4 regions of the Halomonas sp. 3D7M genome follow, and region 4 is predicted to be linked to each of the others. Evidence: predicted binding sites of a transcription regulator. Region 4 holds the regulator's gene; each other region holds the start of a gene.
The links. The regulator PhoB, encoded in region 4, activates phosphate uptake and scavenging genes when phosphate is short. The targets are predictions, from matches to a motif close to TGTCATANNNNTGTCANA.
Positions count from the first base shown of each region.

Region 1: a site for PhoB is predicted at 1,605-1,622, ahead of phnD (phosphate/phosphite/phosphonate ABC transporter substrate-binding protein). Genes of this name have one in related genera too.
Region 2: a site for PhoB is predicted at 1,426-1,443, ahead of INT22_RS06640 (putative 2-aminoethylphosphonate ABC transporter substrate-binding protein). Genes of this name have one in related genera too.
Region 3: a site for PhoB is predicted at 1,766-1,783, ahead of INT22_RS10075 (DUF6482 family protein). Genes of this name have one in related genera too.

Region 1 is NZ_JABUZF010000271.1:28,541-31,660, reverse strand. It holds gene INT22_RS19085 (bifunctional diguanylate cyclase/phosphodiesterase) at 1-1,559, shown strand, start outside; gene phnD (phosphate/phosphite/phosphonate ABC transporter substrate-binding protein) at 1,683-2,660, shown strand; gene phnC (phosphonate ABC transporter ATP-binding protein) at 2,752-3,120, shown strand, end outside.
Region 2 is NZ_JABUZF010000138.1:21,288-24,407, reverse strand. It holds gene INT22_RS06650 (HAD family hydrolase) at 1-633, shown strand, start outside; gene INT22_RS06645 (UTRA domain-containing protein) at 626-1,336, shown strand; gene INT22_RS06640 (putative 2-aminoethylphosphonate ABC transporter substrate-binding protein) at 1,491-2,540, shown strand; gene INT22_RS06635 (putative 2-aminoethylphosphonate ABC transporter ATP-binding protein) at 2,584-3,120, shown strand, end outside.
Region 3 is NZ_JABUZF010000179.1:7,591-10,710, reverse strand. It holds gene hemH (ferrochelatase) at 1-807, opposite strand, end outside; partial or broken gene INT22_RS21885 (DCC1-like thiol-disulfide oxidoreductase family protein) at 1,206-1,352, shown strand; gene INT22_RS10075 (DUF6482 family protein) at 1,412-1,714, opposite strand; gene INT22_RS10070 (hypothetical protein) at 1,855-2,148, opposite strand; gene dnaB (replicative DNA helicase) at 2,215-3,120, opposite strand, start outside.
Region 4 is NZ_JABUZF010000063.1:2,888-6,007, forward strand. It holds gene INT22_RS02030 (chorismate--pyruvate lyase family protein) at 1-280, shown strand, start outside; gene ubiA (4-hydroxybenzoate octaprenyltransferase) at 315-1,205, shown strand; gene phoB (phosphate regulon transcriptional regulator PhoB) at 1,326-2,015, shown strand; gene phoR (phosphate regulon sensor histidine kinase PhoR) at 2,018-3,120, shown strand, end outside.

The DNA of each region.
Region 1 (3,120 bases), on a different contig from region 4:
ATTTACTGTGTCGACGGTTAGCGATTCAGCGTTTTGCAGAACTTGAACTGCCCGGATTGCTGTTTCTGAACGTGATGCCGCTGACGATTGTTGAGCGTGACTTCCGTGAAGGCTTAACGCTGAGTTTCATCCAAGAGAGCGGCCTGCCCCCAGAGCGGGTAGTCATCGAGCTGACTGAGCATGTGCCTATTCATGATTACGAGCTGATGCGTCAAGCCGTGGCCCATTATCGCGACATGGGCTTTCAAGTAGCGTTGGATGACTTAGGGGCTGGCCATTCCAGTTTGCGCCATTGGTCTGAACTACGTCCTGATTTCGTCAAACTAGACCGCCACTTTATTTCTGGCATTGATCAAGAGCCTGCCAAGCGTGAGTTCTTACGTTCGATTCTCGATGTAGCGCGCAGCTTAGACTGCCAACTGATTGCTGAGGGAGTTGAGACTGCCGCCGAGCACCTTTGTCTATGGGAATTAGACCGAGGATTGGCGTTACTTCAGGGGTTTTACTTTGCACGACCAAGCCTTCATCCGCCCTTGCAACTGCACATGCTGCTGCCTGCCACGACACAGCTAAAAGGCCCGGCGGGGCGCACCGCCCACTCTATTTTACGCGCGATAAGTGCTGTGTCGCCGGCGTGCTCCGTGCCAGAGCTTGCTGAGCGCTTTCGTGATGTTACAAGCCTACGCTGCGTGGCGGTGGTAGAAGATGGCGTGCCGATAGCCGTGGTGCGTCGCAATGCATTTTTAACGCTATTTACCAACCCCTATAGCCACGCGTTGTACGCAAAGCGCCGGGTGCTAGAGATTGCAGATCCTAAAATGCTAGTGGCCGACGCAGATTTGTCTCTTGAGGCGCTTAGCCAGCAGCTAACCGATAGCCGCGATATCGAGCAGGAAGATTTCGTGATTGTAGATAGTCGCGGTTGCTATTTGGGTATGGGGACTATTGTGGACCTGTTGCGTGAAATTACCGCTATTCAGGTGCGTCAGGCTCGCCATGCCAACCCGCTTACCGGGTTGCCGGGTAATATCCTGATAAACGAAACGCTGGTTACTTATCTCGATCAGCGCGAAGGGTTTGCGGCCGCCTACGTTGATTTAGATAATTTCAAAGCCTTTAACGATGCTTATGGCTATGCCCGTGGCGATCACGTGATTATTTCCTTGTCACGTCTGCTTCAGGCACAGGTAGAAAGCGCCGGCGGATTTATCGGCCATATTGGTGGTGATGACTTTATGATGCTGCTTCCCTTAGCGCAGTGGGAGGGCGTTTGCCAGCAAATATTGCACTCTTTTGAAGTGATGGCGCCCGGGTTTTATGAAGATGTAGACCGTCAGCAAGGGGGAGTCCATATAGAAAACCGCCAGGGTGCGGTGACGTTTATTCCTTTTGTCAGTGTTTCTATTGCTGTTAAGCCGGTCACTGATACCTCTCGCTGCAAGGCACTAGACACTGCCGCCCAACTTTCCGAGTTAAAGCACCAAGCAAAAAAAATAGTGGGTAACAGTTTATTCGTAGAGCGCCGAGGGTGCTGTGTGGTGCCGACGTGGAGTAGGTAGCACTGCGTTTTTACTCACTTAACTGTCACTGAGCGGTCATGACCTTGTCATTTTAATGTCCCTTCACTGTCATGGTTGGGCACCACCATAGCGGCATTATTAAATAACCCGCTCAGGTGATGTATGCAACTTCTCTGTCTGTCTCAATCGTTTTCTCGTACGTTGATTAGTGCTGCTGTGGTTAGTGTGTTTGCGCTGGCAGCCGTTAGCGCCTCCGCTGACCTCTCTTCGCGTTATGTTGATAATGACGGTGACATGGTTGCTGACGTACCCAGCGATGAGTCTCAGTGGGTCGACCCGGATACCTTAGTCTTTGCCTACACGCCGGTCGAAGACCCTGCTGTATACGCTGATGTTTGGGCGGATTTTCTCGAACACTTAAGCGATGCCACCGGCAAGCGGGTGCAGTTCTTCCCGGTTCAGTCCAACGCGGCTCAGCAGGAAGCGCTGCGCGCAGGTCGCCTGCATGTGGCTGGTTTTAATACGGGCGGCGTACCAGTTGCCGTTAACTGCGGTGGTTTCCGCCCCTTTGCCATGATGGCCGCTGAAGATGGCAGCTTTGGCTATGAGATGGAGATCATCACTTATCCCGGTAGCGGCATTGAGTCGGTTGAAGATTTGGCAGGCAGCCAGCTGGCATTTACCTCTGAAACGTCTAACTCTGGCTTCCGTGCCCCCTCTGCGCTGCTGCGTTCCGAGTACGGTCTAGAGGCTGGTGAGGATTTCGAAACTGCGTTCTCCGGCTCCCATGACAACTCCATTTTAGGGGTGGTAAACAAAGACTACGAAGCTGCTGCCGTTGCTAACTCTGTTGGCGCGCGGATGATCTCTCGTGGCGTTGTCAACGAAGGTGATTACGAGATTATCTACACCTCTGAAACGTTCCCCACCACCGCCTATGGACTGGCCAATAACTTGAACCCTGAGCTGGCCGAGAAAATTCAGGATGCTTTCTTCAGCTACGACTGGGAAGGCACGGCTCTTGAGACCGAGTTTGCCAATTCCGGTGAAGCGCAGTTTATCCCGATTACTTATCAGGAAAACTGGTCGGTCATTCGCACCATCGCTGATGCTAACGGCGTGACCTACGACTGCGATTAATACGCCAGTCGTTCTGAAACCCTATCGGCCAGGAAGGCAACTTTCTGGCCGAATTGCTATGTACCTGACTACTCGTAAATGAGGCACTCTCATGTTGACTCTTACCGGCGTTGGCAAACGTTACTCTACTGGGGATCGTGCGTTAACCGATATACAACTGACGCTACCTAAGGGTCAAGTGATGGCGCTGATCGGGCCTTCCGGTGCAGGGAAAAGCACGCTGATTCGTTGCGTGAACCGCTTGGTAGAACCCACCCAAGGCAGTATTCGCCTGGAAGATGTAGAGCTGACCAAACTTTCGGGCAACCAGCTACGCCACGCGCGCCGCTCCATGGGAATGATTTTTCAGGAGTATGCACTGGTTGACCGTTTAACCGTGATGGAGAACGTGCTGTCTGGCCAGCTAGGTTATGTAGGGTTCTGGCGTAGCTTCTTGCGCCGTTACCCACAAGAAGCCGTG
Region 2 (3,120 bases), on a different contig from region 4:
GATGCCGAGACCTTTATAGCCCGTGCCGAACAGATGCAGCAGGCTTATCACGCCGGTAAGTTAAAGCTAGAGGAGTACTTGGCAATGACCTTGGCGCCATTGCGGGGCCGCCGAGTAATCGATGTACAAAAAGAAGTTGAGCGCTTTGTCGCTACCCATTTGCAGCCCCGTATTTTTGATCAAGCCTGGCGCTGCCTGGACGCGCACCGTCAGTCAGGCGATATCCTCGTCCTTATTTCTGCGTCATCGCATCACCTGGTCGCGCCGATTGCGACGATGTTAGGGATTGAGCATGTGCTGGCGGTAGAGCTTAGTGTCGAACAAGCGGCAAGCGGGGCAAGCTACACCGGCCATAGCAAAGGCGTGCTCTCTTACCGTGGGGGGAAAGTAGTGCGTTTTCAGCAGTGGTTAATCGAGCAAAAAATTGCCCCCAGCCATACAACGTTCTACTCAGATTCCCGCAACGATATCCCGCTGCTGCAGTATGTCGACTGCCCAGTGGCGGTTAACCCTGATCCCGTGCTGGCGGAGGTGGCTAGTGTAGAAGGGTGGCAGCGCTTAGACTGGCGGATGGCAGCGTCGACAGACGCTTCATCGGCCAACGATCTATCAGGAAAATCGGCGCATGCCTGATGCCTACTATTTACAGTTAACGGAACAGCTTCGTTATTTAATTACCCAGCATGCCACGCAGTGGGAAGGCAAATTGCCCGCTGAGCGAGTGTTGGCGGAGCGCTTCTCTACGACCCGCGTTACGTTGCGCCAAGCCTTAGCGCAACTGGAGGGGGAAGGGCTCATTCACCGCAGCAATCGGCGTGGCTGGTTTATTTCACCGGCTAGGCTGGTGTATGACCCCACCCGGGACGCAGGCTTTAACGACTATGTGGGGGCTCAGGGGCGGCAACCACGAACGGCGGTTCTAAAGCTGGAAACCCGCTCACATCTGGTGGCTGCCCGTGCCTTGGGGCTGCCCGATGACCAGCCGTTTCACCATATTCGCCGTCGCCGTTATGTGGATGATCGTGCTGTGCTGGTGGAGTCGCTTTGGGTGGTGCCAGAGCGTGCGCCAGAGTTGCTAGACATCTACAGCGGACAATCACTCTGGGGGTTGTTAAGAGGGCGGTGGGGGCATCACTTGGCCAATCGCTCGATACGCATGGTGTCCGAAGCGCTGTCGCCATTAGATGCAGAAGAGTTACTCGTTGCCCCAGGCGCGGCCGGGCTAAACATTTGCCGTGCCATTTTTGATGATCAACAGCGTCCTATCGAATATGACGAAGAGCACTGGTTGCACGATTCGTTATGCATCAGTGTTGAGCTGTCGGGTCAGAAGTAACAGGGTTACGGAGACAAGGCGCTCATGAGGACCCTCACAAGATCCCATCCATACGCATACATAACAACTTAAAAAATCAGTCAAACAAGCGTCATCGCACTGTCATCTAGCGACGGCAAACTTCTGGTCTATACCAAAACGCTGGGAGCCTACCATGTCGAAACTTCGCCGTTTGTTCCAACCTACTCAGATTGCAACTGCTCTGCTCGCAACGACTGCCGTTGCCTTCACTTCGGCGGCTAGCGCCACTGAGCTAACGGTGTACACCGCCGTTGAGTCAGATGACCTGCAAAAATACGCCGAACGCTTCAATGCCGCTCACCCCGATATCACTATTAACTGGGTGCGAGATTCTACGGGCGTGATTACTGCGCGCTTGCTGGCGGAAAAAGATAATCCCCAGGCAGACGTCATCTGGGGCTTAGCCGCCACCAGTCTGCTGGTGCTTGAAGAAGAGGACATGCTGGAGCGCTATGCGCCCGCAGGCGTTGAAAACCTTGATCAAAAATTTATTGATGCTGCTTACCGTAACGGTGAAGACCCTGCGTGGGTAGGCATGGACGCCTGGGTAGCGGCCATTTGCTACAACACTATTGAAGGCGAGCGTCAGGGCGTGCCGATGCCGACCTCCTGGGAAGACCTGACCCAGCCTGAGTTTGAAGGGCATGTGATTATGCCTAACCCCAACTCCTCGGGTACCGGTTATCTGGATGTAGCCAGCTGGATGCAGCTATGGGGCGAAGAGCAGGGCTGGGATTACATGGACCGCCTGCATAACAATATTTCCCGTTACACCCACTCCGGCTCTGCTCCTTGCAGCCTGGCGGCCACCGGTGAAGCAGCAGTCGGTGTGTCGTTTGCCTTCCGTGGTGCACGGTTAAAATCCCAAGGCGCACCGATTGAAGTGATCTTCCCGGAAGAGGGGCTTGGCTGGGATATGGAAGCTGCCGCCATCGTTGCGGGCACCGCCAAACAGGAAGCTGCACAAACGCTGATGGATTGGGCCGTTTCCCGCGAGGCTAACGAACTCTATAACGAAGGCTACGCCGTGGTGGCCTATCCCGGTGTGGCACAGCCGATTGAAAACTATCCCACTGACATTGCCGATCGCATGATTGATGCCGACTTCCAGTGGGCCGCGGTTAACCGCGAACGCGTGCTGGCAGAGTGGCAGCGCCGCTACGACGGTAAAACCGAACTGTAAGCACGAACAGCTGCCCCGGCCAAGGCCGGGGCTTGGAGATGTTATGCAGACCACACTGACATCGCCGCTGACGGCCCACTCGGCGGCGAAACCCCTCTCACCCTCTGCGCACCTAAGCATAGATGGTGTCACCAAGCGTTTCGGTAGCTTTACCGCGCTGGACAACATTGCGCTACAGATTCAGGAAGGCGAGTTTGTATGCTTTTTAGGGCCTTCTGGCTGTGGCAAAACAACCCTGTTGCGCACTATTGCAGGCCTAGCTCAACAAACAGCAGGTAGCTTAATTCAGCGCGGCAAGGATATTTCCACGCTGCCCCCGCAGGCGCGGGATTTTGGCATCGTGTTCCAATCTTATGCGCTGTTTCCCAATCTGACGGTGTTCGACAACGTTGCCTACGGGTTACGCAACCGTCGCAGTAATCGAGCGACGATTGATGCCCGCGTGGCGGAGTTACTTGCGCTGGTTGATCTTAGTGGCAGCGAACATAAATATCCTGCCGCGCTTTCTGGTGGGCAACAGCAGCGGGTTGCGTTGGCACGAGCGCTGGCTACTGAGCCCGGCCTGTTACTGCTTGATGAA
Region 3 (3,120 bases), on a different contig from region 4:
AAACTGAGACTGAAAGGCGGTGTCTACTTCCTCTTTACTCAGCCCTAGTTTTTCACGCATCAAACGCGTCGTTTTCTGACACTGACAATGGTAAGGGTCACCTTCTAATAGATAACGTTCGGGGACACCGTGGTAGCTTGCTACCAGTTTCGTCGGACGCGTTTCAAAGCCGTCGTAAGCTTCCTGAACCGAATTCGCCAGCGCCTGAATATAGGCAGGATGCTCAAAATAAGCGGGCACCGTACGAATATAGGGCTGCCACTTCATTTTCATCAGCGTACGGAATGCCTGATCATTTGCCGTCGCAGTCGTAGGCGAGCCGTACTGAGGGTAAAGCGGGAAGAAAACGATCCGCTCACAGCCCTTCTCTTTCATGCGCTTAAGGACACTTTCCGTTGACGGGTTGCCGTAGCGCATACAGAAATCAACTTCGATGCTATCGCCGTAGAGCGCTTTCAAACGTGCAGCTATTTTTTCAGTTTGGGCACGCGTCGTCGTTAACAACGGGCTCTCGTTCTTCTCGTTGTTCCAAATACTTTTATAGGCGTTACCAGAAGAAAATGGACGTTTGGTCAAAATAATCAGTTGTAAAAGCGGCTGCCACTTCCAATTAGCGTAATCAACAACACGCTTATCGGACAAGAACTCGCTAAGGTAGCGCCGCATAGACCAATAGTCGGTTGCGTCCGGGGTGCCCAAGTTAGCCAACACCACGCCGACTTTTGCAGGGGGAACGGCAGGATGATCACTTGGCGCATGGACCAAGCGCCCTTCGCCCAGCTGATCTTTTACAACGCTATCGACCATGTCGCTAACTCCTCAGATGCTTTAAACAGTTGGCAAAATCTTAACACTTTTCGGCAAAGCTGCGGCATAAAGTTATACTATCAACATTATTTGTATAACTGTAGACCAACTCATGTCGAAGCCTTTATCCTTGGTGACCACCAGCCTTCGCTTTCATTATCAAAGAGTGCTCAATGAGCCGTTTTTCTACGCTTCACGCAACGTCACCTGTCACGCTATATCACAATGGCCACTGCCCTTTTTTGCCGCGTGGAAGTCACGTGGTTTGCAAAGCATCGCCATCAAGAACGTGTCGCACTCGTGGACATTCAGAGTAGTGATTTCAATGCAGCCGATATAGGGCACAAGTTTGACGATATGATGGGGCTACTGCATGTCAAAGACAGCCAAGGAAATGGTATATCGGGATGGATGCCAGCCGGGCCCTCTATGCGGTACTGGGCTACCGGTGGCTAGTATGGCTTTCTTGCTTACCAAGCCTGCGAGGAGTAATGGATGCAGGCTATCGTTTTTTTGCCCGTCGCCGTGTGCGGCTAGGGCGATGATGGAAGAAGCGTCACGCAAACAAGTGAGGACGCCATAGGATGTTGCAATGTTTGTAGTGTTAAAACACTAGCGGCATACGTGATGTTAACGGCGAACTGTAATGAGCATCGCGTCCAATCACTTCATCCTGGGGTACATGCTGCACTAAGTAAGCACGGTGAATCCCAGCACGCTTTAGCTCAAGATAAACATCATCTAGCGAGCGAAACAGCATTGGCTTACCGCGCTGGGTCAACATATGCCGCTCGCCCTCTACATCTTCAAGCTCTAGTTGATAAAAGCGGCTGCCCGAATGCGTGATAACGCGTATTTCAAAGTTATCGTGACCCGCAACAAATTGCTTCAGTTCTTTAAGTTCCATGGTTCCCTCCTGTGATTGTTCATCATCATGGGGCACAGCATGACGATACCCCATGACAATTTTATTACCTTGGCACTAACTGCCTATGACGGCAACATCACAAAAGAGTTCCTGACCAAAACGTCAACTTATTCGTCGAATTATTGATACTCAGAGGGGTCGATTGCTTTACCTAACGAGTTGCGATCTATCCAGTTACCGCCTTTAGTTTCCTTGTAACGGAAAACTACTTTATCGCCCACCGTTACCGGCAGTTCTGAATCTTCAGTTTGGTAGCTATATTTTTCTCCTTCAACTACCAGGAAGTAACGGTAGAGGTCAGGCATTCCCAACCACTCTTTAAATGGCCCTTCTCGCTCTAGTGACTGCAGTTCCCCACGGCCTTCCAGCTTAGGAAGACGCTTACGGTTACCACGTCTAAAACCACCTGCCATTTGCTACTCCTGTCTATCTGCTTGGTCGGGGAGGAGCATTATACGTTCTCCCCCCTAACGCTCAAGTTAATCGCCGAACGCTTCGCCATAGCTATCGGGCGCAAGGTCTTCGAAGCGTGTGTATTTACCAATAAAGGCCATATGTACCGTACCGATAGGCCCGTTACGCTGTTTACCAATAATCAGCTCGGCAATCCCTTGGTTGTCAGGATTGTCAGGGTTATACACCTCATCTCGGTAAACAAACGCAATGACGTCGGCATCCTGCTCAATCGCGCCGGATTCCCGCAGATCCGACATGACAGGACGCTTATTGGGGCGCTGCTCCAACGAACGGTTAAGCTGTGAAAGTGCTACAACAGGGCATTGAAACTCTTTTGCTAGCCCTTTCAGCGAGCGGGATATCTCCGATATCTCACCGGTACGGTTTTCAGAAAACCCAGGAATCTGCATTAACTGCAGATAGTCAATCATGATCAGCGCCATATTGCCGTGCTCCCGCACCACTCTACGTAGGCGTGAGCGCATTTCATTAGGCGAAAGCGCCGCAGTATCATCAATAAATAGCTGCTTGTCTTTGAGCAGGTTGACCGCCGATGTTAATCGCGGCCAATCTTCATCTTCCAACTGCCCCGAGCGCACACGGGTTTGATCAATCCGACCCAACGAAGAGAGCATACGCAGCATCAGAGATTCTGCTGGCATCTCCATGGAGAACACCATCACCGGCTTATCGCTAGCAATAACCGCGTGCTCCACCAGATTCATGGCAAAAGTGGTTTTACCCATTGACGGGCGGCCCGCGATAATTACCAAATCTGAGGGCTGTAAGCCTGAGGTCATTTCATCGAGGTCACGAAACCCCGAGGAGAGCCCTGTCATTTCACCCTTTAGATTGAACAGCTCATCAATACGATCAACGGCTTTGGTTAGCAGTTCACTCATGCCGATAGGACCGCCCGTTTTCGGCCG
Region 4 (3,120 bases):
AGCACGCTCGGTAGCGCCACTTAGTCAATTACAAGGTAAGGGGTTAGAAGGGCTTGGCGAGCGTTCATTAGGCAGCTGGTTGTTTCAACAACCTGACCTGGTGCGTGGGCCACTCTACGCCACTCGCCATCAGCCACGCTTTGTCGCGGAACACTCTGCGTCGCTTTTAGACAGCGTATGGGGGCGGCGCTCAGTGTTTCAGCACAGTGGGCTATCGCTGTTAGTGCAGGAATACTTTTTATCGACCATGGCAGATGATCTTGCCCTGTCTTCGCGCTAGGCTATCGCCAGCGTTTTCTTTTTGAGAGGTAAGCATGGACCGTTCTCTGTTGAGGCCAACGGGATGGGCTCGGGTGGCTGATTTTTTACATTTAACGCGATTGGATCGCCCGATTGGTACTTGGCTATTGATGTGGCCCACCTTATGGGCATTGTGGATAGCAGCAGAGGGTGTGCCTGGGCGGAATGTTCTGCTGATCTTTATTGCTGGCGTTTATGTGATGCGCGCCGCGGGCTGCGTGGTTAATGATTACGCTGATCGTCATTTCGATGGCCATGTAAAGCGCACTAAACATCGTCCGCTAGCCACTGGTCGTATCAGTGAAACCGAGGCGCAGCTGCTGTTTATCGCGCTGGTAGCCACTGCTTTCATTTTAGTGCTATTGACCAATTGGTTTACGGTGCTGTTGTCGATAGGGGGTGTTGTATTAGCGTTCATTTACCCGTTTATGAAGCGCTACACCCATTTACCTCAGGTAGTGTTGGGGGCTGCGTTCTCTTGGGCGATCCCCATGGCATTCGGTGCGGTATTGGGTCATGTGCCGTTTGAAGCATGGCTATTGTTTAGCGCGAACGTGCTGTGGACCGTTGCCTACGATACCCAATACGCCATGGTCGATCGCGACGATGACCTGAAAATTGGCATCAAATCTACCGCGGTGCTGTTTGGTAGCGCTGATCGTCTGATCATTGGTGTACTGCAAGTGGCGGCACTTGGACTACTTGCCTGGGTAGGATGGCGTGTTGGTTTAGGTGGCTTTTTCTGGCTTGGGCTAGCCGCTATGGCCGCTACGTTTGTCCACCAACAACGCTTAATCGCTGGCCGTGAGCGCGACCGCTGCTTCCAAGCATTTCTTAATAATCATTGGTCTGGCTTGTTAATTTTTGCAGGTATTGCACTAAGTTGGTGGCCAATAACTGGCTAAATATCCTCTATGTCATAAAATTGTCATCGAGTCATGGTGTTATCGTCACTGACATGTCTTTGAACTGTTTTTTAAACTATTTTTTTAATTAGTTTTCATTGAACACCGTGAGGCCCTGGAATGACCGCCAAGACCGTTTTGATTGTCGATGATGAGGCGCCTATTCGCGAGATGATCGCAGTGGCGCTGGAAATGGCTGACTATCGCGTTCTTGAAGCGGATAACGCCCAGGATGCCCACGCGATGATGGTTGACCACCAGCCAGATCTGCTTTTGCTGGATTGGATGATGCCGGGCACCAGTGGTATTGAGCTTGCAAGGCGCTTAAAGCGTGAAGAAGCCACCGCCGAGGTGCCTATCATTATGCTGACCGCTAAAGGCGAAGAAGATAACAAGATTCAAGGGCTTGAGGCTGGGGCGGATGACTATATCACCAAGCCTTTCTCTCCCCGCGAACTGGTGGCGCGCTTAAAAGCAGTATTGCGACGTACTACCCCCCGAGGTGTCGAAGATCCTATTGAAATTAATGGCTTGCTATTAGACCCAGTGAGCCACCGTGTGAGTGCTTACGGTAAGGCGTTAGAAATGGGGCCGACGGAGTACCGTCTGCTGCAGTTTTTCATGACGCACCAAGAGCGCGCCTATACACGTAGCCAACTGCTCGATCAAGTGTGGGGCGGTAACGTATACGTTGAAGAGCGGACGGTAGATGTTCACATCCGACGTCTACGTAAGGCCTTAGGAGAAGCTCACCAGAGTCTCATTCAAACGGTGAGAGGCACTGGGTACCGTTTTTCCGCGCGGGTGTAACGGTGCGCCTGTGGAGCCGAGAACTATGGCGAATTGCGTGGCTGGCCGCTTTGGGCGCTTGTCTGGGGTGGTTGCTGGGTATGCCAGGTCTTGGAGTTGCTGCGGGGCTTGCCGTTTGTCTGGTGTATCAACTGCGCCAATTGCGAGCGCTCTTTAAGTGGTTAACGCTTCATCCTCATGATGAACCCCCTGCTGCGAGCGGCATGTGGGGCGAGCTTTTTGATCGCTTGTATCGCTACCAAAAGAGCCAACGGATTACTCAGAATCGCTTACGTGCCACCCTTGCACGTATTCAGGAATCATCCGAAGCGATGCGTGACAGTGTCGTTATGCTAGATCGACATGGCGACCTGGAGTGGTGGAACAGTGCCGCGACAGAAATGCTGGGCTTGCAAACAGCCCACGACCGTGGCCAGCACATTACCAACCTGCTTCGTGACCCGCGATTTATCAGCTACTTTAATGCACGTAAATACGGTGAGCCGCTGACCTTAACGTCGCCCATCGATGAACGGCATATCCTTCAATATCAAATTACTCTCTATGGTGATGATGAGCGCTTGGTAATGGCGCGAGATATTACCCGCTTGCATCGTTTAGAGCAGATGCGTCGTGACTTTGTCGCCAATGTTTCCCATGAACTACGCACACCGCTAACGGTATTGATGGGTTATTTAGAAACCTACAGCGACTTAAAAGAGCAACTTCCACCACGTTTGGGCCGAGGTATTGCTCAGATGGAAGAGCAGACGAAGCGTATGCAAAACTTAGTCAATGATCTGCTACTGCTCTCTCGGTTAGAAATTGATCAAGGTGGCGAGGATCATCATGCGTTGGCGTTAGGGCCAATGCTCGACGCCATTCGCCGCGATGCGCTAGCGCTCTCTAATCAACAGCACAGTGTTCAAGTCGCGCTTGAGAGCGATGCCCGTCTGATCGGCAGCGAGCAGGAACTGCATAGCGCTATTTCAAACCTAGTGTTTAACGCTGTGCGGTATACGCCAGAGGGTAGTCAGATAACACTTCGCTGGAAAACCATGCCCAATGGCAGTGCTTGTATTGAAGTTGACGACGATGGTGAGGGAATTGACCCTGTGCATATTCC